Regions from separate parts of the Streptomyces sp. NPDC053493 genome, predicted to be linked through region 1. Evidence: riboswitches for the same ligand, from Rfam matches in the RefSeq annotation. Region 1 holds a riboswitch; each other region holds the start of a gene.
What was found. Region 1 has a riboswitch for cobalamin ahead of ACIGO8_RS22105 (cobalamin biosynthesis protein). Riboswitches for the same ligand answer to the same signal wherever they lie in the genome.

Region 2: it holds a riboswitch for cobalamin, as region 1 does, so the genes downstream of both, ACIGO8_RS02285 (ribonucleoside-diphosphate reductase subunit alpha) here and ACIGO8_RS22105 (cobalamin biosynthesis protein) in region 1, are expected to answer to the same signal.
Region 3: it holds a riboswitch for cobalamin, as region 1 does, so the genes downstream of both, ACIGO8_RS16780 (ABC transporter substrate-binding protein) here and ACIGO8_RS22105 (cobalamin biosynthesis protein) in region 1, are expected to answer to the same signal.

What each region holds. Positions count from the first base shown of each region.
Region 1 covers NZ_JBITXS010000007.1:301,011-311,355, reverse strand. Annotated here, with positions in the region: gene ACIGO8_RS22125 (hypothetical protein) at 1-430, opposite strand, end outside; gene ACIGO8_RS22120 (alpha/beta hydrolase) at 651-1,778, opposite strand; gene ACIGO8_RS22115 (anion permease) at 2,128-3,396, shown strand; gene ACIGO8_RS22110 (hypothetical protein) at 3,416-3,637, shown strand; cobalamin riboswitch at 3,865-3,987, shown strand; gene ACIGO8_RS22105 (cobalamin biosynthesis protein) at 4,019-5,002, shown strand; gene ACIGO8_RS22100 (cobyric acid synthase) at 4,999-6,507, shown strand; gene ACIGO8_RS22095 (putative cobaltochelatase) at 6,602-8,632, shown strand; gene cobO (cob(I)yrinic acid a,c-diamide adenosyltransferase) at 8,632-9,240, shown strand; gene ACIGO8_RS22085 (cobyrinate a,c-diamide synthase) at 9,234-10,345, shown strand, end outside.
Region 2 covers NZ_JBITXS010000001.1:523,681-534,025, forward strand. Annotated here, with positions in the region: gene ACIGO8_RS02260 (extracellular solute-binding protein) at 1-34, opposite strand, end outside; gene ACIGO8_RS02265 (GntR family transcriptional regulator) at 320-1,084, shown strand; gene ACIGO8_RS02270 (DUF3311 domain-containing protein) at 1,210-1,464, shown strand; gene mctP (monocarboxylate uptake permease MctP) at 1,476-3,086, shown strand; gene ACIGO8_RS02280 (GNAT family N-acetyltransferase) at 3,300-3,818, shown strand; cobalamin riboswitch at 3,862-3,999, shown strand; gene ACIGO8_RS02285 (ribonucleoside-diphosphate reductase subunit alpha) at 4,130-6,478, shown strand; gene ACIGO8_RS02290 (ribonucleotide-diphosphate reductase subunit beta) at 6,478-7,494, shown strand; gene def (peptide deformylase) at 7,558-8,208, opposite strand; gene ACIGO8_RS02300 (tetratricopeptide repeat protein) at 8,281-9,261, opposite strand; gene ACIGO8_RS02305 (HD-GYP domain-containing protein) at 9,341-10,345, opposite strand, start outside.
Region 3 covers NZ_JBITXS010000005.1:115,242-125,586, forward strand. Annotated here, with positions in the region: gene ACIGO8_RS16740 (immune inhibitor A domain-containing protein) at 1-1,072, shown strand, start outside; gene ACIGO8_RS16745 (hypothetical protein) at 1,217-1,519, shown strand; gene ACIGO8_RS16750 (nicotinamidase) at 1,613-2,206, opposite strand; gene ACIGO8_RS16755 (nicotinate phosphoribosyltransferase) at 2,293-3,621, opposite strand; gene clpS (ATP-dependent Clp protease adapter ClpS) at 3,734-4,039, shown strand; gene ACIGO8_RS16765 (DUF2017 domain-containing protein) at 4,039-4,623, shown strand; gene ACIGO8_RS16770 (amino acid permease) at 4,967-6,403, shown strand; gene ACIGO8_RS16775 (Mov34/MPN/PAD-1 family protein) at 6,490-6,915, shown strand; cobalamin riboswitch at 6,897-7,038, shown strand; gene ACIGO8_RS16780 (ABC transporter substrate-binding protein) at 7,081-8,154, shown strand; gene ACIGO8_RS16785 (FecCD family ABC transporter permease) at 8,151-9,182, shown strand; gene ACIGO8_RS16790 (ABC transporter ATP-binding protein) at 9,179-9,976, shown strand; gene ACIGO8_RS16795 (putative leader peptide) at 10,021-10,197, shown strand; gene ACIGO8_RS16800 (MoaD/ThiS family protein) at 10,292-10,345, shown strand, end outside.

The DNA.
Region 1 (10,345 bases):
AGGCGTCGAACAGCGCGACCCAGCCGCGCAGCACGGCGGAGTCGTCGCGGTCCCAGGCGGTCAGCCGCCAGCCGGGGCGGGCGGTGCCGCCGTGCAGCTCGACGAGGCCGGCGAGCCGGGCCCGGTCCCAGCCGGCCCGGGCCTGCCCGGGTGTCAGATCCAGTGCGGCGGCGGCCTGTTCCCCGTCCGGGAGTGCCGTCTCGGCGTGCCGTCCCTCGGCGGCCCAGCGGGCGATGCGCACCGCGTCCGCGAGGACGGCGCGCGCCTGGCGGGCCAGTTCCGCGCGGGGCGGTGTCCCCTCGGGCGGCCGGGGTGCCGGGCGGGTGCGCCGGGTCGCCACGGCCTTGCGCGCGGTGGCGAGCGGCCGCGGACGGACGAGTCGGAGTCTGGAGTTGCGCGCCAATGGTTCATCGGGCTTTCGAGACGTCACGGGGGCAGTCTTCCCGCTGACGGCCCGAAAGCCCAATCGGAATCCGCAACGCCGCCGCCCGGCCCCGGGCTTCGGCGCCCGGGAGCGGTCTCGGGCCGCGGGCTCCGGCGCCTGGGAGGCGCCCGGGAGGCACCTGCGCGGCGCCCGGGAGCCGCACCCGGGAGCCGCACCCGGCGCTAGACGAGCAGGGGCCCGGCGCCGGAAGGGCAGGCGCCCGGCGCTAGACGAGCGGGGTGAGGAAGCGGCGGAGGGCCTCCTCGTAGCGGACCGGGTCGGCGTTCCACATGGCCGCGTGCGGGGCGTCGCGGACCGTGGTGAGGGTGACCAGGTCCGGACGGAGCTCGGCCAGGCGGCGGGAGCGGTCCCAGGGCGCGAGGGTGTCGTCGGGGCCGTGGAAGAGGAGCGTCGGGACGCGCAGGGCGTCGGGGTCGGCGGCCTCCTGGAGCCGGTCGCCGTGGAGCCCGGTGCGGCCCTGGGCGGCGCGCACGGTGAGCGGCAGGAGCGGCCCGGGCACCCGGCGGGCGGCGGCGAGGTTGCGCAGGGTGGCCTCCCAGTCGAGGACCGGTGAGTCGAGGACGAGGCCGCGGATCCGGTCGCGCACCCCGGAGTTCGCGGCGGCGTGCAGGGCCATGGCGGCGCCGGTGCCCCAGCCGTGCAGGACGACGTCGGCCGCGCCGCGGCGGACGGCGTAGCGGATGGCGGCGTCGACGTCGCGCCACTCGGAGTCGCCGAGGTGGGCGAGGCCGTCGGGCGCGGCGGGCGCGCCCGTGTCGCCGCGGTAGGTGGGGACGAGGACGGGGATCTGCCGGCGCTGGAGGAAGGGCACCAGGTTGAGCGGCTGTTCCCGGGTGGTGCCGAGGCCGTGCAGGGCGATCACCCAGGTGGGGTGGGCACCGGGGACGATCCAGGCCGGCAGGACGCCGAGCTCGCCGGGGATCTCGACGTCCTCGTGGCCCAGGCCGAGGGCGGTCTCGGGCGTGCCGCGGTGCAGCTGGGGCGTGAGGCGGACCCGGGTGCCGGGCGCGAGGGCGCCGAGCTCGACCCGTTCGAGCCGGCGCACCACGGTGTCGGCGGTGTGCGGGACCCGGTCGAGGACGGGACCGACGACGGCGTGCAGGCCGTCGGCCTCGATCCCGTACGTGCCGGGGCGCAGGGCCGCGAGACTGCGGGTGAGGGTGATGCGGCCGGGTCCCGTGGCGTGCACGGTGAGTCTGGGGTCGCCGGGGAAGGGCCGCCCCGACGGCACCCCGAGGGCGGCGTCGCTGGCGTAGCGGCCGGCCGCCACCGCGGCCACGCCGAGACCGATCACTGTGGTGACGGCCGCTGCCGTCGCTGTAGCCGGGCGCACGCTCCCAGTGTCCGCAGGACGCCCTCTCCGTGCCACCGGGCGGGCCCTCCTTCGAGTGACGTGGGTCTCCTTCACGCCATCTCGGCGGGTCCTCCGTGCGACTGATGTGGTCCACGGGGCGATACGGGACGAGCGCGGCGGAAGGGAGGCGAGTCGCATCCGCCCGGGAAACGTACGGATTACCCGGGGTCGCACCATGACCGCATCGTGGACGCCGGCGCCGCCCGGGCCGTAAGCGGAATCCGCGGCGCCGATGAGAGTCACCATGACGCCCGGCCCAGTTCACCTTCCGTTCACTCAGGTTGCCTACGTTCGACGAGCCACTGACGTCAAACGATTGCCTGGGTAAATGGAACACATCACGCTGCTGCTCGCCATTGTGGTCGTGACAGCTCTCGTGTTCGATTTCACGAACGGTTTCCACGACACCGCCAACGCGATGGCCACCACCATCTCGACCGGTGCCCTCAAGCCCAAGACGGCGGTGGCCATGTCCGCCGTGCTGAACCTGGTCGGTGCGTTCCTGTCGGTGGAGGTTGCCAACACGATCTCCAAGGGACTCGTCAACGAGGAGGGCATCCAGCCCGAAGTCATCCTCGCCGCCCTCGTGGGCGCGATCCTCTGGAACCTGGTGACCTGGCTGGTCGGCCTGCCGTCCAGCTCCTCCCACGCCCTCATGGGCGGCCTCATCGGTGCCACCGTCGCCGCGATCGGCGTCAGCGGCGTCAACGGCGAGGTCGTCGTCAGCAAGGTGCTCCTGCCGGCCGTCGCCGCCCCGATCGTCGCCGGCCTGGCCTCGCTGCTCGCCGCGCGCCTGACGTACCGCCTCGGCCGGAACGCGCACGAGAAGACCACGGAGAAGGGCTACCGGGCCGGCCAGATCGCCTCCGCCGGCCTCGTCTCACTCGCCCACGGCACCAACGACGCCCAGAAGACCATGGGCATCATCACCCTCGCCCTGGTCGCCGGCGGCGTCCTCGCCCCCGGCTCCAACCCGCCGGTCTGGGTCATCGTCTCCGCCGGCCTGGCGATCGCGCTCGGCACCTACCTCGGCGGCTGGCGCATCATCCGCACCATGGGCAAGGGCCTCACGGACCTCCAGCCGCAGCAGGGCTTCGCCGCCCAGACCAGCGCGGCCACCACCATCCTGGCCTCCTCCCACCTCGGCTTCTCGCTCTCCACCACGCACGTCGTCTCGGGCGGTGTGATGGGCGCCGGTCTCGGCCGCAAGGGCGGCGTGGTCCGCTGGTCGACCGCCACCCGCATGTTCGTCGCGTGGGGCCTGACCCTGCCGGCCGCCGGCCTGGTCGGCGCGGGCGCCGAGTACGTCGCCCGCCAGGGCGCCTGGGGCGTCTACGTCGTCGCGGCCTTCCTGGTCGCCTCCTGCCTCGGCATCTGGCTGATCTCCCGCCGCCAGGTGGTCGACCACACCAACGTCAACGACGTCGAGGCCGACGCCGAGCCCGCGGGCGTCGTCACCACCGCCATCGCCGCCGTCACCCCGCCGCCGCCGGCCGGCTCCGTCGCCGCCGTCACGGACGAGGACCTGAAGGCCACCATCCCCGCCCCGAACCCCGCGGACCCCGCCGCTCCCCCGGCCCCCGCCGCCGCGGTCTGAGGAACTGGAAACCAAGCACATGAAGATCGACTGGGCAGCTCTCGGCTCCGTCTTCGGAGTCAGCCTCGTGGCGACCGTCGCCCTCGTGGGCCTCTTCACCCTCGGTGTCGTCGGCCTCGGCAAGCAGGAGCAGGCCGCGGCCGCCGGCGGCTCCGCGCCGCTGGCCCGCACCGGCGCCTGGGCCTGCTTCGCGCTGTGCGCGGCGGCCGTGGCGTACGGCATCTATCTGATCGTCGTCTGACGACGCACGGCTGACGCACGGCGTCCTTCCGGCCGGGGGGGGGGCCCCCCCCGGGGGGGGCCCCCCCCCCGCCGCCCCCCCCCCCCCGCCCCCGCGCCGCCCCGCCCCCCCCCCCCCCGGGGGGGCCCCCCCCCCCCGGCCGCCGTGTTTGTGGTGCTTCGCACAGTGACCCGGCGCAGGTCAAGGGTGAGTTGACGGGTGTTCGCGGGCCGTGGTGGACTGCCGGGGCCATCAGCCATGACGGCGGCAAGGAGAGGAAGCCCGGTGCGATTCCGGCGCGGTCCCGCCACTGTGACCGGATCCGAGAGGTCCGGAAGTCAGGAACTCTCGCCGCCGGTCACGTCGACCCGGGGCGCGGACCCCGAGTGAGGACACACCCACATGCCCGGCCGCCGGCCCAGACCTGCCCGTAGCACCGCTGACTTCGTGTACGGAGCGGCCGCCGGCCTCGCCGTCGACGTGATCGTCGCCGACCCGCGCCGCGGGCACCCCGTCGCCGCGTTCGGCCGGGCGGCGGCCGCCGTCGAGAGGCGCCTGCACCGCGACCACCGCGGCTGGGGCGCGCTGCACACCGCCGTCTGCGCCGGATCCGCCGTGGCGCTGGGTGCGCTCGCCGCCCGTACGGTACGGGGCGGCCGGACGGCCTCCGCCGCGCTGACCGCCGCCTCGGTGTGGGCCGTCGTCGGCGGCACGTCCCTGGGCCGCGAGGCCCGCGCGATCGGCGGGGCGCTCGCGGCCGGCGACCTCGAAACGGCCCGGGAGCGCATGCCGCACCTCGTCGGCCGCGACCCGCAGGCGCTCGACGGGCCCGCGATGGCCCGCGCCGTGGTCGAGTCGGTCGCCGAGAACACCTCCGACGCCGTCGTCGGCGCCCTGTTCTGGGGCGCGGTCGCGGGCGTGCCCGGCCTGCTCGGCTTCCGGGCCGTCAACACCCTGGACGCCATGGTCGGCCACAAGTCGCCCCGCCACCGGCGCTTCGGCTGGGCCTCGGCCCGCCTCGACGACGTCGTGGGCTGGCCCGGCGCCCGGCTGACCGCCGTGCTCGCCACGCTCGCGGGCGGAAACCCGCGGGGCGCCGCGAAGGCCTGGCGCGAGGACGCGGCGAAGCACCCGAGCCCCAACGCGGGCCCCGTCGAGGCCGCCGTCGCGGGCGCGCTCGGCGTGCGGCTCGGCGGCACCCTGTCGTACGGCGGCCGGGTCGAACACCGCCCGGTGCTCGGCGGTGCCGGGCGGGCCGTGGAAGTGGCCGACATCGACCGGGCGGTACGGCTGTCCCGCCGGGTGACCTGGCTGGCCCTGGCCGCCTGTGCGGGCGGCCGGCTGGTCGCGGACGCGGTGAGCGCGAGGAAGCGGAGGAACGCATGAGGGGCGGGGGGCTGCTCGTCGCCGGGACCACGTCCGACGCGGGCAAGAGCGTCGTCACGGCCGGCATCTGCCGGTGGCTGGTCCGGCAGGGCGTCAAGGTCGCGCCGTTCAAGGGACAGAACATGTCCCTGAACTCCTTCGTGACGAGGGAAGGCGCGGAGATCGGCCGGGCCCAGGCCATGCAGGCGCAGGCCGCGCGCGTCGAGCCGTCGGCCCTGATGAACCCGGTGCTGCTCAAGCCCGGCAGCGACCGCTCCAGCCAGGTCGTGCTCATGGGCAGGCCGGTCGGCGAGCTGAGCGCCCGCGGCTATCACGGCGGACGGCAGCGGGAGCTGTTCGAGCCGGTGCTCGCGTGCCTGGAGGAGCTGCGGAGCACGTACGACGCGGTGATCTGCGAAGGCGCCGGGAGCCCGGCCGAGATCAATCTGCGACGCACGGACATCGTCAACATGGGCATCGCGCGGGCCGCGCGGCTGCCCGTCGTGGTGGTCGGCGACATCGACCGCGGCGGGGTCTTCGCCCAGTTCTTCGGCACGACGGCGCTGCTCTCGCCCGAGGACCAGGCGCTGGTCGCCGGCTATCTGGTGAACAAGTTCCGCGGCGACGTGACGCTGCTCGAACCGGGCCTGGACATGCTGTACGGGCTGACCGGACGCCGGACCTTCGGCGTGCTGCCGTACGCGCACGGCCTCGGCATCGACGAGGAGGACGGCCTGCGGGTCTCGCTGCGGGGCGCGGTGCGCGAGTCGGTGGTGGCGCCGCCGGTCGGCGAGGACGTGCTGCGGGTGGCGGTGTGCGCCGTACCGCTCATGTCCAACTTCACCGACGTGGACGCGCTGGCCGCCGAACCGGGCGTCATCGTGCGCTTCGTGGACCGGCCGGAGGAGCTGGCCGACGCGGACCTGGCCGTCGTGCCGGGCACGCGGGGCACCGTGAAGGCGCTCGCCTGGCTGCGCGAGCGCGGCCTCGCGGACGCCCTGGTGCGGCGCGCCGCCGAGGGCCGGCCGGTGCTCGGCGTCTGCGGCGGCTTCCAGGCGCTCGGCGAACGCATCGACGACGAGGTCGAGTCCAAGGCGGGCACGGTCGACGGGCTCGGCCTGCTGCCCGTACGGGTGCGGTTCGCGCCCGAGAAGACCCTGGCCCGGCCGGCCGGCGAGGCGCTCGGCGAGCGGGTCGAGGGATACGAGATCCACCACGGCGTCGCCGAGGTGCTGGGCGGCGAGCCGTTCCTGGACGGCTGCCGCGTCGGCGCGGTCTGGGGCACGCACTGGCACGGCTCGCTGGAGAGCGACGGCTTTCGCCGCGCGTTCCTCCGCGAGGTCGCGGCGGCGGCCGGCCGGCGCTTCGTCCCGGCCCCGGACACGTCCTTCGGCGCCCTGCGGGAGGAACAGCTGGACCGCCTCGGCGACCTGATCGAGGAACACGCGGACACGGACGCGCTGTGGAAGCTGATCGAGTCGGGCCCGCCGGCGGATCTGCCGTTCGTGCCGCCGGGTGCGCCGTGAGGGCGGGCCGCGGCCGCCCGGCGACCGCGCCCGCACGCCGGCCGGACCGGGTCATGACGTTTCTGGCATCGCGAATCGAAGGAGCGACCGTCCGATGAGCATCCGCTTTCCGTTCACCGCCGTCGTCGGCATGGACGACCTGCGGCTCGCGCTGCTGCTGAACGCCGTCAGTCCGGCGGTGGGCGGTGTCCTCGTGCGCGGTGAGAAGGGGACCGCCAAGTCGACCGCCGTCCGGGCGCTCGCCGAGCTGCTGCCCGAGGTGGCGGTCGTCGCCGGCTGCCGCTTCAGCTGCGACCCGGCCTCGCCCGATCCGGGCTGCCCGGACGGGCCGCACGAGAGCGGCGCCGCGGCGCACGCCCGTCCCGCGCGGATGGTCGAACTGCCCGTCGGCGCCTCCGAGGACCGGCTGGTCGGGGCGCTCGACATCGAGAAGGCGCTGGCGGAGGGCGTGAAGGCCTTCGAGCCCGGGCTGCTCGCGGCCGCGCACCGCGGGATCCTGTACGTCGACGAGGTCAATCTCCTCCACGACCACCTCGTGGACCTGCTGCTCGACGCCGCCGCCATGGGCTCCTCGTACGTGGAGCGCGAAGGCGTCTCCGTGCGGCACGCGGCCCGGTTCCTGCTGGTCGGCACGATGAACCCGGAGGAGGGCGAGCTGCGGCCGCAGCTGCTCGACCGGTTCGGGCTGACCGTCGAGGTCATGGCCTCGCGCGAGCCCGAGCCGCGCGTCGAAGTGGTCCGGCGGCGGCTGGCGTTCGAGGACGACCCGGCCGCCTTCGCGGCGCGCTGGGCGGACGAGGAGGCCGCGCTGCGCGCGCGGATCGTGGCCGCGCGGGCGCTGCTGCCGCAGGTGGTGCTCGGCGACGCGGCGCTGCTGCAGATCGCCGCGACCTGCGCCGCGTTCGAGGTGGACGGCATGCGCGCCGACATCGTGATGGCTCGGACGGCGACCGCGCTGGCCGCGTGGGCGGGGCGGACGGAGGTCACCTCCGAGGACGTCCGGCAGGCGGCGCTGCTGGCGCTCCCGCACCGGCGGCGGCGCAATCCCTTCGACGCGCCCGGTCTGGACGAGGACAAGCTGGACGAGACGCTGGAGCGGTTCAAGGGCGAGGACGAGCCGGACGACGACCCGGAGCCGGACGGCCCGGGCGACGGCGGTCCCGACGGCGGTCCCGGCGGAGGCGGGATTCCGCCGCAGGGCGAGGGCCCGGCGCCCGAGAGCGACGCGGCCGCGCCCGAGGAGGCCCCGGCCCCCGCGCCCCGGAGCGGCGGCCCCGGTGCCGGTGAGCGCGCCGCGGTCAAGGCGGCCGAGCCCTTCCGTACGAAGGTGCTCAGCGTGCCCGGCCTCGGCGAGGGTGCGGCCGGGCGCCGTTCCCGGGCCCGCACCCAGCACGGCAGGACCACCGGCGCGACCCGCCCGCGCGGCACCCTGACCAAGCTGCACCTGGCCGCGACCGTGCAGGCCGCCGCCCCGCACCAGCGGGCGCGCGGCCGCAGCGGCCCGGGTCTGGTGGTGCGCCGGGACGATCTGCGGCAGGCCACCCGGGAGGGCCGCGAGGGCAACCTGGTGCTGTTCGTCGTCGACGCGTCCGGTTCGATGGCGGCCCGGCAGCGGATGAGTGCCGTCAAGGGCGCCGTCCTGTCGCTGCTGCTCGACGCCTATCAGCGGCGCGACAAGGTCGGTCTGGTCACTTTCCGCGGCCGGGCCGCGGAGGTCGCGCTGCCGCCGACCTCGTCGGTCGACGCGGCCGCGGCCCGGCTGGAACAGCTGCCGACCGGCGGGCGTACGCCGCTCTCCGCCGGTCTGCTCAAGGCGCACGACGTGCTGCGGGTGGAGCGGCTGCGCGATCCGTCGCGCCGCCCGCTGCTCGTGGTCGTGACCGACGGCCGGGCGACCGGCGGCGGCGCCGACCCGGTCGCGCTCGCGGCCCGCGCGGCCCGCCTGCACGCCGCCGACGGCACGACGTCGGTGGTCGTGGACTGCGAGACGGGACCGGTGCGGCTCGGCCTCGCCGGGAATCTCGCCCGTGAACTGGACGGCGTCGCCGTCACCTTGGACGAGCTGCGCGCCGACTCGATCGCCGGGCTCGTCCGGGACGTACAAGCCACGAGGAGGGCCGCGTAATGCCCAAGGGACAGCCGACCGTCGTTCCGGACGACGGTCTGACCACCCGTCAGCGCCGCAACCGGGCGCTGGTGATGGTGCACACCGGTGTCGGCAAGGGGAAGTCGACCGCCGCCTTCGGCATGGCGCTGCGCGCCTGGAACCAGGGCTGGCCGATCGGTGTGTTCCAGTTCGTCAAGTCCGCCAAGTGGCGGGTGGGCGAGGAGAACGCGCTCAAGGCGCTCGGCGAGACCGGCAAGGGCGGCACGGTCGTCTGGAACAAGATGGGCGAGGGCTGGTCCTGGATCCAGCGCGAGGTCGCCGAGGGCGAGCAGTCGCACGAGGACAAGGCGCGCGAGGGCTGGGAGCAGGTCAAGCGGGACCTGGCCGAGGAGAGGTACAAGTTCTACGTCCTCGACGAGTTCGCGTACCTGCTGCACTGGGGCTGGATCGACACCGCGGAGGTGGTCGAGGTGCTGCGGGACCGTCCCGGGCAGCAGCACGTCGTCATCACCGGCCGGAACGCGCCGCAGGAGCTGCTGGACTTCGCCGACCTGGTGACCGACATGTCGAAGGTGAAGCACCCGATGGACGCGGGTCAGAAGGGCCAGCGGGGCATCGAGTGGTAGCACGTCTCGTCATCGCCGCGCCGTCCTCGGGCGCGGGCAAGACCACGGTGGCGACCGGCCTGATGGCCGCGTTCGCCGGCCGTGGTCTGGCGGTCTCGCCGCACAAGGTCGGCCCGGACTACATCGACCCGGGCTATCACGCGCTCGCCACCGGCCGTCCGGGCCGCAACCTCGACGCGTACATGTGCGGTACGGAGCTGATCGCGCCGCTCTTCGCGCACGGCGCGCGGGGCTGCGACCTGGCGGTCGTCGAGGGCGTGATGGGCCTGTACGACGGGGCCGCGGGGCAGGGCGAACTGGCCTCCACCGCGCAGGTGGCGAAGCTGCTGCGGGCGCCGGTGGTGCTCGTCGTGGACGCCTCCTCGCAGTCGCGGTCGGTGGCGGCGCTCGTGCACGGCTTCGCGTCCTGGGACCCTCAGGTGCGGCTCGGCGGGGTGATCCTCAACAAGGTCGCGACCGACCGGCACGAGGCGCTGCTGCGGGAGGCGCTGGAGGAGTCGGGCGTGCCGGTCCTCGGCGTCCTGCGGCGGGCGCCCGCCGTCGCCACGCCGTCGCGGCATCTCGGTCTGGTGCCGGTGGCCGAGCGGCAGGCGCAGGCCGTGGAGGCGGTGGCGGCGCAGGCGGAGCAGGTGCGGGCCGGCTGTGACCTGGAGGCGCTGCTGGCGCTGGCGCGGTCGGCGCCGGAGCTGCACGGGGAGCCGTGGTCGGCCGAGGCCGTGGGCGTCCCGCCCGCCGGTGTCTCGGGTGCGCCCGCCGGGCCCCGGGCCGCGTCCGCGCCTCGGGTGGCGGTCGCCAGCGGCGCCGCCTTCACCTTCTCGTACGCCGAGCACACGGAGCTGCTGACCGCCGCCGGAGCCGAGGTCGTCACCTTCGACCCGCTCCGGGACGAGGTGCTGCCGGAGGGCACCCGCGGCCTGGTCGTCGGCGGCGGCTTTCCCGAGGTGTACGGCGAGGAGCTGTCCGCCAACGAGGCGCTGCGCAAGGCCGTCGCCGGGCTCGCGGCGTCCGGGGCGCCCGTCGCGGCCGAGTGTGCCGGGCTGTTGTATCTGGCGCGGTCGCTGGACGGGCGGCCGATGTGCGGGGTGCTGGACGCCGAGGCGCGGAT
Region 2 (10,345 bases), on a different contig from region 1:
CGACGCCGATCGCCGCGATGAGCTTGCGCTTCACGCCACCCTCCTCAGGGATGCCTGCAACCCCTGCCCACCGCGCGAAGACATACGTCGAGTAGTGCTCGTGGGGCTGGGACCTGGTCTTTAATGGTGTAGACCAGTACCCGGAGCTTGGCCTAGACCTTTAGGGGTGTCAAGGGTGTATAAGAAGGGCAGTCGGGTCCGTTATCGGACCGACACCTGAGGGAGGGCGACGACCCGTGACCGGTCCGTGCCACCATGTGAGCCGCGACAGACGGAGGAGCCGGTGACGGCAGCAGCACAGGAGTCGGGAAGGCAGGCCATGGCCACGGACGCGGGCAGCACGGAGACAGAGGGTGGCGCGGCCACCCGTACCGCGCGCGTGCCCAAGTACTACCGACTGAAGCGGCATTTGCTCGACATGACGGAGACCCTGCCGCCCGGCACGCCGGTCCCGCCCGAGCGCACGCTCGCCGCCGAGTTCGACACCTCGCGCACCACCGTGCGCCAGGCCCTCCAGGAACTGGTGGTCGAGGGCCGCCTGGAGCGGATCCAGGGCAAGGGCACCTTCGTGGCCAAGCCCAAGGTCTCCCAGGCCCTCCAGCTCACCTCGTACACCGAGGACATGCGGGCCCAGGGCCTCGAACCCACCTCGCAGCTCCTCGACATCGGCTACGTCACCGCCGACGACACCCTCGCCGGACTGCTCGACATCTCGCCCGGCGGCCGGGTGCTGCGGATCGAGCGGCTGCGCCTGGCGAGCGGCGAGCCGATGGCCATCGAGACCACCCACCTGTCCGCCAAGCGCTTTCCCGCACTGCGGCGTTCCCTGGTGAAGTACACCTCGCTCTACACCGCGCTCGCCGAGGTGTACGACGTCCACCTCGCCGAGGCCGAGGAGACCATCGAGACCTCGCTCGCCACCCCGCGCGAGGCCGGGCTGCTCGGCACGGACGTGGGCCTGCCGATGCTGATGCTCTCCCGGCACTCGCTGGACGCCCAGGGCGAACCGGTCGAATGGGTGCGCTCGGTCTACCGCGGCGACCGCTACAAGTTCGTCGCCCGCCTCCAGCGGCCCCACGGCTGATCCGGCCGGAGCCGCCGCTTCCCACTGACGGTTGATCCGTTATACGGACAGGGGTTCCTAACAGCGAGACCGTCCCCTAGATTTCCCCGTCATTACGAGGTGATCAGCGAGGGGACGGTTTCGCCATGTCAGAAGCGACACAAGGGAAACAACCGGTCATCACACCCGCCAGAGTGGTGATCGCGCTCTGCCTCGTCGCGCCGTTCGTCGCGATGCTGTGGGTGAGCTCCTACGCGAAGGTGGAACCCACCTTCGTCGGTGTCCCGTTCTTCTACTGGTACCAGATGCTGTGGGTCGTGATCTCCACCGCTCTGACCATGGTCGCGTACCAGCTCTGGAAGCGTGACCAGCGCTCCCGCAAGGGAGGTGCGTCGCAGTGAAGCACGACGGCGTGAACGGCGTCGCCCTCGGCGTCTTCGTCTTCTTCTTCCTGGCCGTCACGGTCATGGGCTTCCTGGCCGCCAAGTGGCGCCGGGCCGAGAACGAGCACAGCCTGGACGAATGGGGCCTGGGCGGCCGCTCGTTCGGCACCTGGATCACCTGGTTCCTGCTGGGCGGCGACCTCTACACCGCGTACACCTTCGTCGCCGTCCCGGCGGCCATCTACGCGGCGGGCGCGGCCGGCTTCTTCGCCGTGCCGTACACCATCCTGGTCTACCCGCTGATCTTCACCTTCCTGCCCCGCCTGTGGTCGGTGTCCCACAAGCACGGCTACGTCACCACCTCCGACTTCGTCCGCGGCCGCTTCGGCTCCAAGGGCCTGTCGCTGGCGGTCGCCGTCACCGGCATCCTCGCCACCATGCCGTACATCGCGCTCCAGCTCGTCGGCATCCAGGCCGTCCTGGACGTGATGGGCGTCGGCGGCGGCGAGAACACCCACTGGTTCGTCAAGGACCTGCCGCTGCTCATCGCCTTCGGCGTGCTGGCGGCCTACACGTACTCCTCCGGCCTGCGCGCCCCGGCCCTCATCGCCTTCGTCAAGGACACCCTGATCTACCTCGTCATCGCGGTGGCGATCATCTACATCCCGATCAAGCTGGGCGGCTTCGACGAGATCTTCGGCAAGGCGGCCCACGCCTACGAGGCACTCAACCCGAAGACCGGCAAGCCCAAGGGCGCGCTCGTGCCCGGCGAGGCAGGCCAGTGGACGTACGCGACGCTCGCGCTCGGCTCGGCGCTCGCGCTGTTCATGTACCCGCACTCGATCACCGCGACGCTCTCCTCCAAGAGCCGCGAGGTGATCCGGCGCAACACCACCATCCTGCCGCTGTACTCGCTGATGCTGGGTCTGCTGGCGCTGCTCGGGTTCATGGCGATCGCGGCCGGTGTGAAGGTGACCAACGGCCAGCTCGCCATCCCGCAGCTGTTCGAGAACATGTTCCCGGCCTGGTTCGCCGGCGTCGCCTTCGCCGCCATCGGCATCGGCGCCCTCGTCCCGGCCGCCATCATGTCGATCGCCGCCGCCAACCTCTTCACCCGCAACATCTACAAGGACTTCATCAAGCCCGACGCCACCGCCGCCCAGGAGACCAAGGTCTCCAAGCTCGTCTCGCTCCTGGTCAAGGTCGGCGCCCTCGTCTTCGTCCTCACCATGGACAAGACCGTCGCCATCAACTTCCAGCTCCTCGGCGGCATCTGGATCCTGCAGACCTTCCCCGCCCTCGTCGGCGGCCTGTTCACCCGCTGGATGCACCGCTGGGCCCTCATCGCCGGCTGGGCCGTCGGCATGGTCTACGGCACCGCCGCCGCCTACGGCGTCGCCAGCCCCACCCAGAAACACTTCGGCGGCTCCTCCGCCGAGATCCCCGGCATCGGCGAGATCGGCTACATCGGCCTCACCGCCTTCGTCCTCAACGTCCTCGTCACCGTCGTCCTCACCCTCGTCCTGCGCGCCGTGGGCACACCCGACGGCGTCGACGAGACCTCCCCCGAGGACTACACCGCCGACGCCGGCGACACCGGCGTCGTCACCGAGCCGCCGAAGGTCGGCAGCGCGCACTGATCCCACCGGGCGGGCAAACGGTCCCGCCACGCTTCCGAACGGCCGCCGGGGCCCCTGCCAGGGGTCCCGGCGGCCGTTTCTCGCGGCGAGGCGACTCCCGGGCGGCCCGACTGCCCCGGCGGCCCCAGCGCCCCCGCACCGCCCGGCGGCCCCAAGCGCCGCCCGGCGGCCCCCCGGCGCGCGTCCGGCGCGGGGCGCGGGAGACTGCCGGGCATGGACTTCATGATCAGAGACGTACGGCCGGAGGAGTACGCGACCCTCGGCGAGCTCACCGCCCGGGCCTACCTCGACGACGGACACCTCCTCCAGGGCGAGGACGACTGGTATTTCGGCCATCTGAAGAACGTGGCCGGGCGGGCCGAGGTCGCCGACGTGCTCGTGGCCGTCGCCCGCGACGAGGCGGACGGCGCCGTCCTGGGCGGTGTGACCTTCGTCCCGGCGCCCGGAGTGATGGGCGATCGCGCCGAGGCCGGCGAGACCGAGATCCGGATGCTGGCCGTCGCGCCCGCCGCCCGCGGCCGCGGTGTCGGCGAGGCGCTCGTGCGGGCCTGCGTGGACCGCGCGCGGGCCGTTCCTGGCTGTGTGCGGATCGTTCTGTCCACCCAGACCGGGATGCGCACCGCGCACCGGATCTACGAGCGGCTGGGCTTCGGCCGCGCCCCGGAACGGGACTGGTCGCCGATCCCCGAGCGGCCTGAATTCCGACTCCTCTGCTACACGCTGGAGTTGTAGCGGCGCAAACGACACACAACATGTGGGGGGTGCGGCAAGCGGCGCCCCCCACATGTATGCTCGTCCTCGCTGTCGCCGCAGGGGAATCCGGTGGAAATCCGGAACTGTCCCGCAACGGTGTGCTTTTGCGTGTTTCGCGCACGGGCGAGTCCGAGGACCTGCCGGCAGCGCGCCCGGTCCGTCCGTTCCGGGTGTCACAGACGTCCGGGCCTCGCGGAGTGGGCCGGTGGACGCGGCGCCGCCATGCCTGCGGCCGCCGCCGCCCGCCTCCCTTCGCCCTGGCCCCGAGCCGAGCGAGGGAGAGCCCCCACGTGACCATCGCGCCCGCCGATCCGGCCGCAGCGATCGAGAACGACGGCCCCGGGACCGTACTCCTGCGGACCCTGACCGATCTCACCGCCGACCTCCCGGACGCCGACCCCGGCAAGGTCGCCGCCGCCGCGCTGCGCGGCCGGCACGCGGGCTCGGACGAGGCGGAGCTGCGCGAACTGGCCACCGAGGCCGCCGCCGGCCTGATCGCCGAGGACCCGGCCTACTCCCGGCTCGCCGCCCGGCTGCTCACCCTCACCATCGCCGAGGAGGCGGCCGGACAGGGCGCGACCTCCTTCGCCGCCTCCGTCGCCGTCGGCCACCGCGAGGGCCTGATCGCGGACCGCACCGCCGAGTTCGTCGCCCGGCACGCCGACCGGCTGGACGCGACGATCGACCCGGTCGCCGACGACCGCTTCGGCTACTTCGGCCTGCGCACCCTCTACTCGCGCTACCTGCTGCGCCACCCGATCACCCGCAAGGTGATCGAGACGCCGCAGCACTTCATGCTGCGCGTCGCCTCCGGCCTCGCCGAGGACGACAGCGACCGCGCGGTGGACGAGGTGACGGCGCTGTACGGGCTGATGAGCCGGCTCGACTACCTGCCCTCCTCCCCCACCCTGTTCAACTCCGGCACCCGCCACCCGCAGATGTCCTCCTGCTACCTGCTGGACTCCCCGCAGGACGAGCTGGACTCCATCTACGACCGCTACCACCAGGTGGCGCGCCTGTCGAAGCACGCGGGCGGCATCGGCCTGTCCTACTCCCGCATCCGCGCCCGCGGTTCGCTGATCCGCGGCACCAACGGCCACTCCAACGGCATCGTCCCGTTCCTGAAGACGCTCGACGCGTCCGTCGCCGCCGTGAACCAGGGCGGCCGGCGCAAGGGCGCCGCGGCCGTCTACCTGGAGACCTGGCACGCGGACATCGAGGAGTTCCTGGAGCTCCGCGACAACACCGGCGAGGACGCCCGCCGCACCCACAACCTCAACCTCGCGCACTGGATCCCGGACGAGTTCATGCGCCGGGTCAACGCGGACGCCGACTGGTCGCTGTTCTCCCCGGCCGACGTCCCCGAGCTCGTCGACCTGTACGGCGAGGAGTTCGACGCCGCGTACCGCAAGGCGGAGGAGGCGGGCCTGGCCAAGAAGACCATGCCGGCCCGCGACCTGTACGGCCGCATGATGCGCACCCTCGCGCAGACCGGCAACGGCTGGATGACCTTCAAGGACGCCTCCAACCGGACCGCCAACCAGACCGCCGAGCCCGGCACCGTCGTCCACTCCTCGAACCTCTGCACCGAGATCATCGAGGTCACCGACGACGGCGAGACCGCGGTCTGCAACCTGGGCTCGGTCAACCTCGGCGCGTTCGTCGTCGGTTCGGACATCGACTGGGAGCGGCTCGACGAGACCGTCCGCACCGCCGTCACCTTCCTCGACCGGGTCGTCGACATCAACTTCTACCCGACCGAGCAGGCGGGCCGCTCCAACGCCCGCTGGCGCCCGGTCGGCCTGGGCGCGATGGGCCTGCAGGACGTCTTCTTCAAGCTGAAGCTGCCGTTCGACTCCGCCGAGGCCCGCGCGCTGTCCACCCGGATCGCCGAGCGGATCATGCTGGCCGCGTACGAGGCCTCCGCCGACCTCGCCGAGCGCAGCGGCCCGCTGCCCGCCTGGGACAAGACCCGCACCGCGCGCGGCGTCCTGCACCCCGACCACTACGACGTGGAGCTGAACTGGCCCGAGCGCTGGGCGGCGCTGCGCGAGCGGATCGCCTCCGTCGGCATGCGCAACAGCCTGCTGCTCGCCATCGCCCCGACCGCGACGATCGCCTCCATCGCGGGCGTCTACGAGTGCATCGAGCCGCAGGTCTCCAACCTGTTCAAGCGCGAGACGCTGTCCGGCGAGTTCCTCCAGGTCAACACCTACCTGGTGGACGAGCTGAAGCGGCTCGGCGTGTGGGACGCGCAGACCCGCGAGGCGCTGCGCGACGCCAACGGCTCGGTGCAGGGCTTCGGCTGGGTGCCGGCCGAGGTGCGCGAGCTGTACCGCACGGCCTGGGAGATCCCGCAGCGCGGCCTGATCGACATGGCGGCCGACCGCACGCCGTTCCTCGACCAGTCGCAGTCCCTGAACCTGTTCATGGAGACGCCGACCATCGGCAAGCTGTCGTCGATGTACGCGTACGCCTGGAAGCAGGGCCTGAAGACCACGTACTACCTGCGCTCGCGCCCGGCGACCCGGATCGCCCGCGCCGCCCAGGCCGCCACCCTTCCCGTCCAGCAGGTCGCCGACCCCGACGCCGTCGCCTGCTCCCTCGAAAACCCCGAGTCCTGCGAGGCCTGCCAGTAATGAGCACCACCCGGAACCAGAACCTCCTCGACCCGGGCTTCGAGCTGACCCTGCGTCCGATGCGCTACCCGGACTTCTACGAGCGCTACCGCGACGCCATCAAGAACACCTGGACCGTGGAGGAGGTCGACCTCCACTCGGACGTCGCCGACCTCGCCAAGCTGTCGCCGGGCGAGCAGCACATGATCGGCCGCCTGGTCGCGTTCTTCGCGACCGGCGACTCGATCGTGGCCAACAACCTGGTGCTCACGCTCTACAAGCACATCAACTCCCCGGAGGCGCGCCTGTACCTGTCGCGCCAGCTCTTCGAGGAGGCCGTGCACGTCCAGTTCTATCTGACGCTGCTCGACACCTACCTGCCCGACCCGGACGACCGCGCCGCCGCGTTCGCCGCCGTCGAGAACATCCCCTCCATCCGCGAGAAGGCGCAGTTCTGCTTCAAGTGGATGGACTCGGTCGAGAAGATCGAGAAGCTGGAGACGGCCGCCGACCGCCGCCGCTTCCTGCTCAACCTGATCTGCTTCGCCGCGTGCATCGAGGGCCTGTTCTTCTACGGCGCCTTCGCCTACGTGTACTGGTTCCGCTCCCGCGGCCTGCTGCACGGCCTGGCGACGGGCACCAACTGGGTGTTCCGTGACGAGACGATGCACATGAACTTCGCCTTCGAGGTCGTGGACACCGTCCGCAAGGAGGAGCCGGAGCTCTTCGACGACGAGCTGCGGCAGCAGGTCACCGACATGCTGAAGGAGGCCGTCGAGGCCGAGCTCCAGTTCGGCCGCGACCTGTGCGGCGACGGCCTGCCGGGCATGAACACCGAGTCGATGCGCGCGTACCTCCAGTGCGTCGCCGACCAGCGCCTGACCCGCCTCGGCTTCGCCCCGGTGTACGGCTCCGAGAACCCGTTCGCGTTCATGGAGCTCCAGGGCGTCCAGGAGCTGACCAACTTCTTCGAGCGCCGCCCGTCCGCCTACCAGGTGGCGGTCGAGGGCTCGGTGGACCTCGACGAGGACTTCTAGCCGGTACGGCGAAGGGCCCCGCACTCCTCGGAGTGCGGGGCCCTTCGGCGTGACGGTGTGCGGTCAGTCGTTCGCGACGACCGGGTAGCGCGGGGTGCCCTCTTCCATCTGGCGCAGGGCGTCCTTGCGGTCCCGCTTCGACAGCTTGTCGATGTAGAGGAAGCCGTAGAGGTGGTCCGTCTCGTGCTGGAGGCAGCGGGCGAAGTAGCCGGTGCCGCGGACCTTGATCGGGTTGCCCTTCAGGTCGACGCCGTGCACCTCGGCGAAGTCCGGACGGGCCAGCGAGGCGTACGCGGTCGGGACCGACAGGCAGCCCTCGTTGGAGTCGTCGAGGTGGCGGCGGTCGGCCGGCAGGTCCTGGAGGACCGGGTTGATCACGTGGCCGACGTGCCGGACGCCCTCGTCGTCCATGCAGTCGTAGACGAAGACCTTCAGGTCCACGCCGATCTGGTTCGCGGCGAGGCCGACGCCCTCGGCGGTGCGCTGGCTGGCGAACATGTCGTCGACCAGCTGGGCCAGCTCGTCGTCGAACTCGGTGACGTCCTTGCACTCCCGGTGGAGCACGGGGTTGCCGACCACCGTGATCGGACGCGAGGTGCCGCGCTCGCGGTGGGCGGCCTCGCGGGCCTCGGTGTCCTCGGTGTCGACGACGAAGCCCTCGTCGTCCACCGCGAACACGCCCGTCTGCTCCTGCTCAGTGCCCTGCTGCGCCATCTCCGCCGTACGCCTTCTTCCTGGAAACCGATACAACCGCTGTAGGTGTGGGATACAGCCTACGGGCAGAGGTCAGCAGACTTCCTCCAGATCACGCCATTCCCGGCTGTCCGGACTGTCCGCGACCCAGCCGTCGAGGAGCCCGCGGACCAGGCCCGCGGGCGCGGCGATACCGCACTCGCGCTCCGGCACCCACAGCTCGCCGGGCGAGCGGTGGCCGAGCGGGCCGGGATGTCCGGGCTCGCTGTGGTCGTGCGGGTCCAGGTGCTCGCCCTCGCCCTCGGCGCTCGGCATCGTCGACTCGGAGCAGGCCCGGCACAGCAGCCGTACGGAGGACGACCAGTCCTCGGCGGCGAAGCCGGCGTCGGCGGCCAGCTGCTCCAGGGCGTCCCGGTCGGCCTCCGTGGCGGCCTCCAGGAGGACCACCCAGGTCGGCACCGGCGAGGGCGCCCACAGCTCGATCTCGTCGAAGACCGGATAGGACGGGCCGGCGCTGGTGGTGCGCTCGCCGTTCGGCACGCCGTCGTGGAGGACGACCTCGCCCCAGCGGCGTCCGGACGACGGCAGCGGGATGGACAGCACCTCGATCCGGGCCGGGTCCAGACGGCGGCCCCACACGACCTCGGCCTCGCCCTCCGGGGACAGCCGCACGGCCGCGCTGCCCAGCTCCATGCCGGCCGGCTCGCCGGTGCCGGCGGCCGCGCCGGGCACCTTGAGGCCGTAGGCCTGCCAGGCGCGGCGGGCCAGCGGCCAGTCCTGCAGGGCGGTGGCGGCGATGCCCACGTTCCACCAGTCCGGGGCGCCGCTCTCCTTGTCGAGCAGCGCGACGGCGCGCAGCCCGGCGGCCCGCGCCTGCTCCCAGTCGTGCCGGAACTTGTGCAGCAGGGCCAGGTTGAACCAGGACTCCGAGAGCCAGGGCTCCAGGTCCGCCGCGCGCGTCAGCAGCGCGCCCGCGTCCTCGTACCGGCCGTCGCCGATCAGCGTGAACGCGCGGTCGGTGGCCTGCCGCCACGAGGCGGAGGGCCGATGCCGTACCTTCCCGAAGATCCTCACGATTCCCGCCTGCCGGTCGCTTCACCCTCTTGTTCGCATCCAACCATGCCCGGTCGGACGCGCGCTCATTACCCATGGGTTACCCCGGCGGGACGGAGGCGATACCCCTGGTCGCGGCGGGCGTGGCCGCGCCCCTGGCCAGAACCCTGGCCAGGGACTCGACCACGTCCGGGTGGTAGTCGCGGGCGGCGCCGAGACGGAGCCGCTCCAGGGCGCCGAGCCCGCCGCCCGCGCTGCCGGCGGCGAGGTCGTCGTACGCGTTGACGACCCGGACGATCCGGGCGGGCAGCGGCTGCTCCCGGTACGGGTCGGCCTGCCGCTCCACGACGACGGCGACGGCCGCCGGGACGCCGGTCTGGCGGACCACGGCGCCGCCGAGCAGGGCGATCCTGCGCTGCTCCTCGGCGGGCAGCAGCGCGGTGGCGCCGCCGTCGACCGGGTCGACCAGCGAGAGCTGTCCGATGTCGTGCATGAGCGCGGCGTATTCGAGGACGGTCAGCTCGGGGCCGGAAAGGCCCATCTCGCGGCCCACGGCCCGGCTGAGCGCGGCGACCCGGCGGGCGTGGCCGGGCGGTGTGCAGCCGGCGATCTCGGTGGCCCGGGCGAGCGAGGCGATGGTCTGCCGGCTGGTGGTGCGCACCGCCGCGTAACGCCGGAAGGAGACCTGGGTGAGCAGCAGCGGTACGGCGAAGACGGGCAGCGCCCACAGTCCGGCGACGGCCGTGCCGAGGGCCATGACGGTGCCGGTGGCGCAGACGGCCGAGCCGATGCCGAGCAGGGCGTGCAGTTCCTCGCGGAGCAGCGGGCCGTAGGGATGGCCGGTGCGGGCGCGGTGCAGCAGGGCGGCGAGGACGGCGTCGCACAGGGCGGTGAGCAGGAGCAGCAGGAGCAGGAAGAGGGCGTAGGAGGCGCCCTGGCCGAGGTGGGCGGTGAGAGCGCCGGCGTTGTAGAGCGGCTGGAAGCAGAGGGCGGCGAAGCCGACGGTGAGGATGCGCCGGGCCAGGTGGTCGAGGACGGGACCGCGGCCGCGGGCGACGTGGGGCACGATCCCGGCGAGCCCGGCCGCGACGACGACGGCGACGGT
Region 3 (10,345 bases), on a different contig from region 1:
CAAGAACCCGCAGGCGCTCGTCGTCGAGCTGCCGAAGAAGACGGTCACCACCGACGTCGTGGCTCCCGCCGAGGGCGCCACGCAGTGGTGGAGCGACATGGGTGACGACCTCAAGAACACCCTGACCCGCTCCGTCGACCTGACCGGCAAGTCGACCGCCTCCCTGGAGCTCCAGGGCTGGTACGACATCGAGCAGGACTACGACTACCTGTACGCCGAGGTCTCCACCGACGGCGGCGCCAACTGGCACGCCCTCGACGGCACCGCCGACGGCAAGCCGCTGCAGAAGGACGCGTCCGGCGCCCCGGCCCTGACCGGCGCCTCGAACACGCACCAGAAGCTCGTCTACGGCCTGGACGCGTACGCGGGCAAGAAGTTCGACCTGCGCTTCCGCTACCAGACGGACGGCGGCGCGGGCGGCAAGGGCTTCACGGCCGACGCCATCACGCTGACCGCGGACGGTGCCGCCGTGTTCTCGGACAACGCCGAGAACGGTGCCAACGGCTGGGTCGCCAAGGGCTTCTCCCGCATCGGCAAGGGCTTCGCGAAGGAGTACGAGCAGTACTACATCGCGGAGAACCGCCAGTACGTCTCGTACGACAAGACCCTCAAGGTCGGCCCGTACAACTTCGGCTTCACCGGCGACAAGGCCAGCTGGGTCGAGCACTACCCGTACCAGAACGGTCTGCTGATCTGGAAGTGGGACCTGTCCCAGAAGGACAACAACACCTCCCAGCACCCGGGTGTGGGCCGCATCCTCCCGATCGACGCCCACCCGAGCCCGCTGAAGTGGGGCGACGGCACGCTGATGCGCGGCCGCGTCCAGGCGTACGACTCGCCGTTCAGCATCTCCCGCACGGACGGCTTCCAGCTGCACAACAAGGGCGTCGGCACCTGGGTCCCGTCCCAGGCCGGCAACCCGACCTTCGACGACCGCAAGGGCGTCTACTGGTTCAAGGAGACCCAGCGCTCCGGTGTCCAGGTAACTGACACCAACACCAAGATCCAGGTCGTCAAGGAGGCCAAGGACGGCTCCACGATCACGGTCCAGGTGGGTCCCTCGACGAAGTAACGACGAGTTTTTCTGAATCGTCGCAGGTCAAAGCATGATCGGCCGTCGCCCTCTAGCGGGCGGCGGCCGATCGTGTTTAGGTGCGTCTTACGGCTTCGGCCGCCCGACCTTATTGACAGTAGTTCCACGGGGGAGTGGTTCCGCATGCCCAACGGAGGGTTCAGCAGACTGCCGGGAGGCAGTGTCGTCGTCGCCATCGGACTGCCCAGCCCGGCCGGCGACGGGGCCACCGTCCGCTTCCTCGTGCACGCCGCGAACCGCGCCCGCGCCCTGACCCGGCTGCGGAACCTCGGCCTGCGGGCGGTCTACCTCCGCGGCAACACCGAGCCGCCCACGCCGGACGAGATCACGGCCGTCCTGCACCACCCGGAGGGCCTGCTGTGGCGGACCACCGCCCAGGAGCTGTGGCACCCGATACGGTCCCTGCCCCAGGCCCCGGCCGCCTGAGCCCGGCGACACGCGGGACCCGGGCCCGCGGGCCCCGGCCGCCCGAGCCCGGCGACGCGCAGGGCCTGAGCCCGGGGCTCCGCCGCCGCGCTGCTACGAGGCGACGATCGGCTTGCCGGACAGCTCCACGCCCGCCTCGCGCAGCTCGTCCAGCGCCCGCTCGGTGGTCTCCTTCGCCACTCCGGCCGTCAGGTCGAGCAGCACCTGGGTGCGGAAGCCCTCACGGGCCGCGTCCAGGGCCGTCGCGCGCACGCAGTGGTCGGTGGCGATGCCGACCACGTCGACCTCGGTGACCTTGCGGGCCCGCAGCCACTCGGCGAGCGTCTCGCCGTTCTCGTCGTGCCCCTCGAAACCGCTGTACGCGGCCTCGTAGGCGCCCTTGTCGAAGACCGCGTCGATCGCGCCGCTGGCGACGGCGGGCGCGAAGTTCGGGTGGAAGCCGACGCCCTCGGTGCCGGCCACGCAGTGCCGCGGCCAGGACGACACGTAGTCCGGCTCGTCCGAGAAGTGGTCGCCCGGGTCGACGTGGTGGTCGCGGGTGGCGACCACGTGCTGGTAGGCGGCGCCGCCCGCCATCCCGACCAGTTCGGTGACGGCGGCGGCGACGTCGGCGCCGCCCGTCACCGCGAGGCTGCCGCCCTCGCAGAAGTCGTTCTGAACGTCCACAACGATCAATGCGCGGTGCATGGCGGGTGTCCTTAGCGAGGCGGCCGTGGGGTCGGATTCGAGCCTAGAGACTTCCCCCTCCCTTCGGGAGGGGGCGCTCTGGGGCGTTACAGGTATTCGGTCGGCAGGACCGGCTCGCCCCGCGACAGCTGCATCGCCGACATCGGCAGCGCGGCGCGGGCCGCGATGTGCCGGGAGCGGGCCGCCTCCAGGGGCTCGCGGGCCACCACGTCGCCGCCCTTGACCAGCTCGACCAGGAGCTGGCGGTCGACGAGCTCGGCCGGGACGGCGCCGGTGCCGATGACCTCGGCCTCGGCCACGCCCTCGGCGTCCGTCCGGCGGGCCGCCCACTTGCGGCCGCCGACGGAGGCCTTGCCGCCCACCGACTTCTTCGCCACCGGCGTCAGCGGCGCCTTCGGGTCGGCCGAGGCGGCCCGAGCGACCAACTTGTAGACCATGGAGCAGGTCGGGTGGCCGCTGCCGGTGACCAGCTGGGTGCCGACGCCGTACGCGTCGACGGGCGCGGCCGCGAGCGAGGCGATGGCGTACTCGTCGAGGTCGGAGGTGACCACGATCTTGGTGTCGGTCGCGCCGAGCTCGTCGAGCTGCGCGCGCACCCGGTGGGCGACGAGCAGCAGGTCGCCGGAGTCGATGCGGACCGCGCCGAGCCCGGTGCCGGCCACCTCGACGGCGGTGCGGACGGCCTCGGCCACGTCGTAGGTGTCGACCAGGAGGGTGGTGCCGGCGCCCAGCGAGTCGACCTGGGCGCGGAAGGCGTCGCGCTCGGTGTCGTGCAGCAGCGTGAAGGCGTGCGCGGAGGTGCCGACGGTCGGGATGCCGTAGCGGAAACCGGCCGCGAGGTCGGAGGTGGAGTCGAAGCCGCCGACGTACGCGGCGCGCGAGGAGGCGACGGCGGCCAGCTCGTGGGTGCGCCGGGCGCCCATCTCGATGAGCCGGCGGCCGCCCGCGGCGGCCGACATGCGCGAGGCGGCGGCCGCGATGGCGGAGTCGTGGTTGAGGATGGAGAGGATCACGGTCTCCAGCAGGACGCACTCCGCGAAGGAGCCCTCGACCCGCAGGATCGGCGAGCCCGGGAAGTACACCTCGCCCTCGGGATAGCCCCAGACGTCGCCGGAGAAGCGGTAGCGCGCGAGCCAGGCGAGGGTCGGCTCGTCGACGATCTGCCGCTCCCGCAGGAAGCCGATCACGCCGGCGTCGAAGCGGAAGTTCTCGACCGCGTCCAGGACCCGTCCGATGCCCGCGACCACGCCGTAGCGCCGCCCTTCGGGCAGCCGGCGGGTGAAGACCTCGAAGACGGACCTGCGGTCCGCCGTGCCGGCCCTGAGGGCCGCCTGGAGCATCGTCAGCTCGTACTGGTCGGTGAAGAGCGCGGTCGACGGCACGTCCACCGGCAGCCCAAGGTCCGCAGCGTTCATAGGAGGATGCTACCGCAGTATTCGTCAGAGTGACGAATATTCGGCGGCCGATGGCGCCGTGCGGGTGGCCCCGTTTGTGCGACGGGCCGGTCAGGGTGGCAGCATGGGGTAAGTGAGCGTTGCGCCTATCGAGATCGAACGGACCGCACCGGCCGAGGAGGTCTCCGCCGTCGTCGAACCCGACGTGCCCTGGGTGACCCTCGTGCACAACGACCCGGTCAACCTGATGAGCTACGTCACCTACGTCTTCCAGGCGTACTTCGGCTACTCCAAGGACAAGGCGCACAAGCTGATGCTCGACGTGCACCACAAGGGCCGCGCGGTGGTCTCCAGCGGCACCCGTGAGGAGATGGAACGGGACGTGCAGGCGATGCACGGCTACGGACTGTGGGCGACGCTCTCCCAGGACCGCGGCTGATGGCGGGGCACTTCGAGGCGCTGCCCGGCGGCGGCGCGGCCGTCGCGCTCGACGAGGTCGAGATCTCCATCCTGCGCTCGCTCGCCGTGCAGCTCATGGAGCTGATCGGCCCGGGCGACGAGCCCGTGGAGGGCGAGGACCCGCTGGCCGCGCTCTTCGCCGAGGGCCCGAGCGAACCGCCCTCCGACCCGGCGCTGCGCCGGCTCTTCCCCGACGCGTACGGGGACGACACCGACGAGCTGCGGCAGGCCGCGGCCGACTTCCGCCGCTTCACCGAGAACGACCTGCGGGCCCGCAAGCGCGACGACGCCCTCGCGGTCGTGCGCAGCCTCGACGCCCTCGCCTCGGCGGCGGCCGGCGAGGGCGGCGGCGTCCTCAAGCTCACCGCGGACGAGTCCCGGGCCTGGCTCGGCGCGCTCAACGACCTGCGGCTGACCATCGGCACCCGGCTGGAGGTCAAGGACGACGACGAGAGCGAGCAGCTCTACCGGCTGCCCGACTCCGATCCGCGCAAGCCGATGGTGATGGCGTACCTCTGGCTCGGCGGACTTCAGGAGTCACTCGTCGAGACGCTCCTGCCGTAGCGGCGCTCCGCGGAACGGGCTACCGGCCGGTATCCGCGGTGTTCGCTCAGCGGACGCTCAAATCCGGATAACGAATACGTTATCCAAGCGCCTTCCTTGCCCTCTTGTGTCCTTTTGGCCCTGCTATTCATGTGGCGTGGGTCACGCGCGAACGCGCCGATCACTGTGAACCCCGTGATAAATCTTCACGACCACCCGGGGACGCCACCCCTGTCCCCGGGGGCGCTACGACCGGCTGACCGCCGGCGGCACTCCATCCACATCCGGGGGGATCAGGACCTGACCCGCAGCACACACGGCCCAGCGGCCGCGCGCGGATCAGCATGGAGAAAGGCGCACCACCATGACCTCAGTGCAGGTCGACAAGCAGCACGACGGCAATGAGGCCGCGGACTCCGCCTCGGGCGAGGGTTATCACCGGGCACTCGGCGCCCGCCAGATCCAGATGATCGCGATCGGCGGCGCCATCGGCACCGGACTCTTCCTGGGAGCCGGCAAGGGCATCTCCATCGCGGGACCGAGCCTGATCCTCGCGTACGCCATCGCGGGCCTCGTCATCTTCTTCATCATGCGGGCGCTCGGCGAGCTCCTCATGTACCGCCCCGTGTCCGGCTCCTTCTCGGAGTACGCGCGGGAGTTCATCGGCCCCTTCGCGGGCTTCGCGACCGGCTGGACGTACTGGCTCTTCTGGGTCGTCACCGGCATCACCGAGGTCACCGCCGCGGCGACCTACATGACGTACTGGTGGGACATCCCGCAGTGGCTGTCCGCCCTCGTCTTCACCGTGATCCTCTACGGCGCCAACCTGATCTCCGTGAAGCTCTTCGGTGAGCTGGAGTTCTGGTTCTCCATGGTCAAGGTCACCGCCATCGTCGGCATGATCCTGATCTGCGCCGGCATCCTCACCCTCGGCTTCTCCGACGCCGGCGACACCGCCTCCGTCACCCACCTGTGGGACCTCGGCGGCTTCTTCGCCGGCAAGGACGGCATCTTCTCCACCCTGATGACCCTGCAGATGGTCATGTTCGCCTTCCTCGCGGTCGAGCTGGTCGGCGTGACGGCGGGCGAGTCGAAGGACCCGAAGACGGTCCTGCCGAAGGCCATCAACACCGTGCCGTGGCGCATCGCCGTCTTCTACGTCGGCGCGCTGATCATGATCCTGTCGGTCGTCCCGTGGACCGAGTTCAAGCCGGGCGTCAGCCCGTTCGTCGCGGCCTTCGAGAAGATGGGCCTCGGCATCGGCGCCGCCATCGTCAACTTCGTCGTCCTGACCGCGGCCCTGTCCTCCTGCAACTCGGGCATGTACTCCACCGGCCGCATGCTGCGCGACCTCGCGCTCAACGGCCAGGGCCCGAAGGTCTTCACCAAGCTCACCAAGTCCGGCACGCCGCTGGTCGGCACCACGGTCTCCGCCGCGCTGATGACGGTCGGCGTCTGGATCAACTACCAGTGGCCCGGCGAGGCGTTCAACTACGTCGTCTCCTTCGCCACCATCTCCGGCATGTGGGCCTGGATCGTCATCCTCATCTGCCAGATCCGCTACCGGCTCAAGGCCGACCGCGGCGAGCTGCCCCAGTCGCCGTTCAAGGCGCCGGGCGGCATCTGGTTCAGCGTCTTCTCGCTCGCCTTCATCGCCATGGTCGTCGTCACCATGGGCATGGACAAGGACAACCGGGTCGCGCTCTACGGCGCGCCGGTCTGGGGCCTGATCCTGGCCGTGTCCTACCTGGTGCTCAAGGCCCGCAACCCCGAGAGCGCCGCCTTCGCCAAGCGGTCGTAACACCTCCGACCTGCACCGTCTCAGCATGCGGGCCGCTTCGTACCACTTCTCGGTACGGAGCGGCCCGTCTGTTTATTCTGATGAGCATGCTGACCATCACCCGGGCCCTGTACGACCAGATCGTGGAACACTCCCGCGCGGACCACCCCGACGAGGCCTGCGGCGTGGTCGCCGGACCGGCCGGCACGGGCCGCCCCGAGCGCTTCATCCCGATGCTGAACGCCGCCCGCTCGCCCACCTTCTACGAGTTCGACTCCGGCGACCTGCTCAAGCTCTACCGCGAGATGGACGACCGGGACGAGGAGCCCGTGGTCATCTACCACTCGCACACGGCGACCGAGGCCTACCCGTCCCGTACGGACATCTCCTACGCCAACGAGCCGCAGGCCCACTACGTCCTCGTCTCCACCGCCGACACCGACGGCGCCGGGCCCTTCCAGTTCCGCTCCTACACGATCGTCGACGGCGTCGTGGCGGAGGAAGAGGTCAAGATCGTCGAGGCCTACGAGTAGGCTGATCGCGACCTTTCGGGCGGCAGGACCCAGGAAGCCGGTGCGAATCCGGCGCGGTCCCGCCACTGTGACCGTCCCCCAGGGGACGCGAGCCAGGAACTGACCTGCCGCCTTCTCACCACCGCTCGGGGACGTGGAAATCCCCGTCAGGAGGCCCGCACCGTCATGTCCTGGCGCCGCCCGCTGCTGTCCGCCGCCGCCCTGATACCCCTGCTCGCCGCCTGCTCCGCACCGGCGCCCGGCACCGGGACCCCAGCCGCCGGCGCGGCCGCGCCCGGCTTCCCGTACACCGTCACCAACTGCGGTGTCACCACCACCTTCCAGGCCCCGCCGAAGCGCGCCGTGACGATGAACCAGCACGTCACCGAGATCATGCTCGCCCTCGGCCTGGAGAAGTCGCTCGCCGGCACCGCCTACCTGGACGACGCGATCCTGCCCGCCTACAAGAAGGCGTACGACTCCGTCCCGGTCCTCGCCAAGGAGTACCCCTCCAAGGAGGCGCTGCTCGCCGCCGCTCCCGACTTCGTCTACGGCGGCTACGCCTCCGCCTTCGACGCCAAGGCCGGCCGCGGCCGCGACGACCTCAAGGCCTCCGGCATCGCCAGCCGCCTCAACACCGAGTACTGCCCGAGCGGCCGCACCTCACTCGACGACCTCTACCGCGAGGTCGACGAGGTCGGCCGCACCTTCGGCGTGCCCGACCGCGCCGCGCGCTGGACCCGCGAGGCCCACGCCGGCGTCGCCGCCACCGAGCAGCGGCTCCAGGGCGTCGCACCCGTCTCCGTCTTCGTCTACGACAGCGGCGACAAGACCGCGTTCACGGCCGGCGGCAAGGGCATCGGCAACGAGCTGATCACCCGCGCCGGCGGCCGCAACGTCTTCGCCGACCTCGACAAGACCTTCGGCGACGCCGGCTGGGAACAGGTCGTGGCCCGCAAGCCCGACGTCGTCCTCATCTACGACTACGGCGCCACCACCGTCGAACAGAAGAAGAAGCGGCTCCTCGACGACCCCGCCCTGCGCGACGTGCCCGCGATCAAGAACCGCCGCTTCGCCGTGCTGCCGCTGTCCGACACCGTCCTCGGCGTCCGCGCGCCCGCCGCCATCGGCAAGCTCGCCGCCCAGCTCCACCCGGACCGGACGGGCTCGGCACACCCGGCCCGGACGCCCGCGGTCCGGACGGCCCCGGCCCGGACGCCCTCGGCCGCGCACCCGACCGCGACGCCCGACGCCCGATGAGCCCGGCCCAGCGGCAGTCGGCCGTCGTCGCCGGACTGCTCGTCGCGCTCGCGGCCGCGGTCGTCGCCTCGCTCGCCCTCGGCTCCGTCCGCATCCCGCCCGGCCAGGTCCTCGACGCCCTCACCGGCCGGGCCGCGCCCTCCCCGTACCGCACGATCGTGCTCGACGTCCGGCTGCCCCGGGTGCTGCTCGGCGCGATCGTCGGCGCCGGCCTCGCCGTCGTCGGCGTCGTCCTCCAGGCCCTGGTCCGCAACCGGCTCGCCGATCCCTTCCTGCTCGGGATCTCCTCCGGCGCCTCCGCGGGCGCCGTCCTCGTCCTGGTCGCCGGCGGCGGCATCGGGCTGATCGGCGGCCTCACCACCACCGTCGCCCTGCCCGCCGGAGCCTTCGCCGGCGCACTGCTCTCGCTCGTCCTCGTCTACGCGCTCGCCCGCCGCGGCGGCACCATGACCGGCGCCCGGCTGGTGCTCGCCGGCGTCGCCGTCTCGTACATCCTCTCCGCGCTCACCACCCTGCTGCTGGTCGTCGCGGGCCGGCCCGAACAGTTCCAGGAGGCGCTGTTCTGGTCGCTCGGCGGCCTCGGCAGCGCCCGCTGGGACAGCCTCGCCCTGCCCGCCGCCGTCCTCGCGCTGGGCATCGGGGCCCTGCTCACCCTCGCCCGCCCGCTCGACCTGCTCCTCGTCGGCGAGGAGGGCGCCACCGTGCTCGGCCTCGACACCGCCCGCTTCCGCGCCGCCGTCTTCGTCCTCGCCTCGCTCGTCACCGCCGTCCTCGTCGCGGCCAGCGGCAGCGTCGGCTTCGTCGGCCTGATGGTCCCGCACGCCGCCCGGATCGCCGTCGGCGCCCCGCACCGCCGGCTCCTGCCGGTCGCCGCGCTCGGCGGAGCGGTCGCCCTGGTCCTGGCCGACCTCGCCGCCCGGACCGTCGCACCGCCCCAGGACATCCCGGTCGGCGTGCTCACCGCGCTCACCGGCGGGCCCTTCTTCCTCTGGCTGATGCGCCGCCGTGCCGAAGGAGCGCCGGCATGAGCGGGCTGCGGGTCGAGGCCCTGTCCTACGAGGACCGGCTGCGCGACGCCGACCTGGTCGTACGGCCCGGTGAGACCGTCGGCCTCGTCGGCCCCAACGGCAGCGGCAAGACCACCCTGCTCCGCTGCGTCTACGGCACCCTGGCGCCCACCTCCGGCCGGGCCCTGCTCGACGGCGACGACCTGCGCGCGATGCGGCCGCGGGCCCGGGCCCGGCGGATCGCGACGGTGCCGCAGGAGAGCGCGGCCGAGTTCGAGCTGACCGTCCGCGAGCTCGTCGCCCTCGGCCGCTCCCCGCACAAGCGCTTCTGGGAGGGCGACACCGCGGCCGACCTCGCGCGGGCCGACGAGGCGCTGGCCCGGGTCGGCATGGCGGACCTCGCCGGCCGCCCGTATCCCGCGCTCTCCGGCGGCGAACGCCGGCGCGCGCTGGTCGCCCGCGCCCTCGTCCAGGACCCGGCGCTGCTCGTCCTCGACGAACCCACCAACCACCTGGACATCCGCCACCAGCTGGAAATCCTCGGCCTCGTCCGCCGTTTGGGCACCGGCAACCTCCTCGCCCTCCACGACCTCACCCTCGCCGGCGCCTACTGCGACCGGCTGTACGTCCTCCAGGCCGGCCGGATCGTCGCCGAAGGAGCACCCGAGGAGGTGCTCACCCCGGCGCTCCTGCGCACGGTCTACGGCGTGGAAGCCGAGGTCATCCCGCATCCGCGGACCGGCAGCCCGCTCGTCGTCTACCTCCCGGCACCGACGGGCCGTCCGACAGCCGAACGAGATATGTCCGCCATGTGAGATCACATTCCGGAACCCGGACCGGGAATCGATACGATGACCGCATGGTTTCCCACGACGTGAGCGAAGAGACGCCGGGCACACCCCTGCTCGCTCCGTTCGCCGGCGCCCACTCCGCCGCCGCGCTCCTGCTCGGAGCCTTCGGCGGCGGAGCCGCGCGCCTGCACGTCGACCTGTGCCGCCTCGCCAGCGCGATGTGTACGCCGCGCGCTGCGCTCTGAACCACCGGCCCGAGCGCAATCCCAGCACGAACCCCCTCGCGCGGGGGCCAGAGCCGCGCGCCCATTCCGCCCCTTCCGACAGGAGCCCCACGCCATGGCCATCGAGGTCCGCATCCCGACCATCCTCCGCACCTACACCGACGGCGCC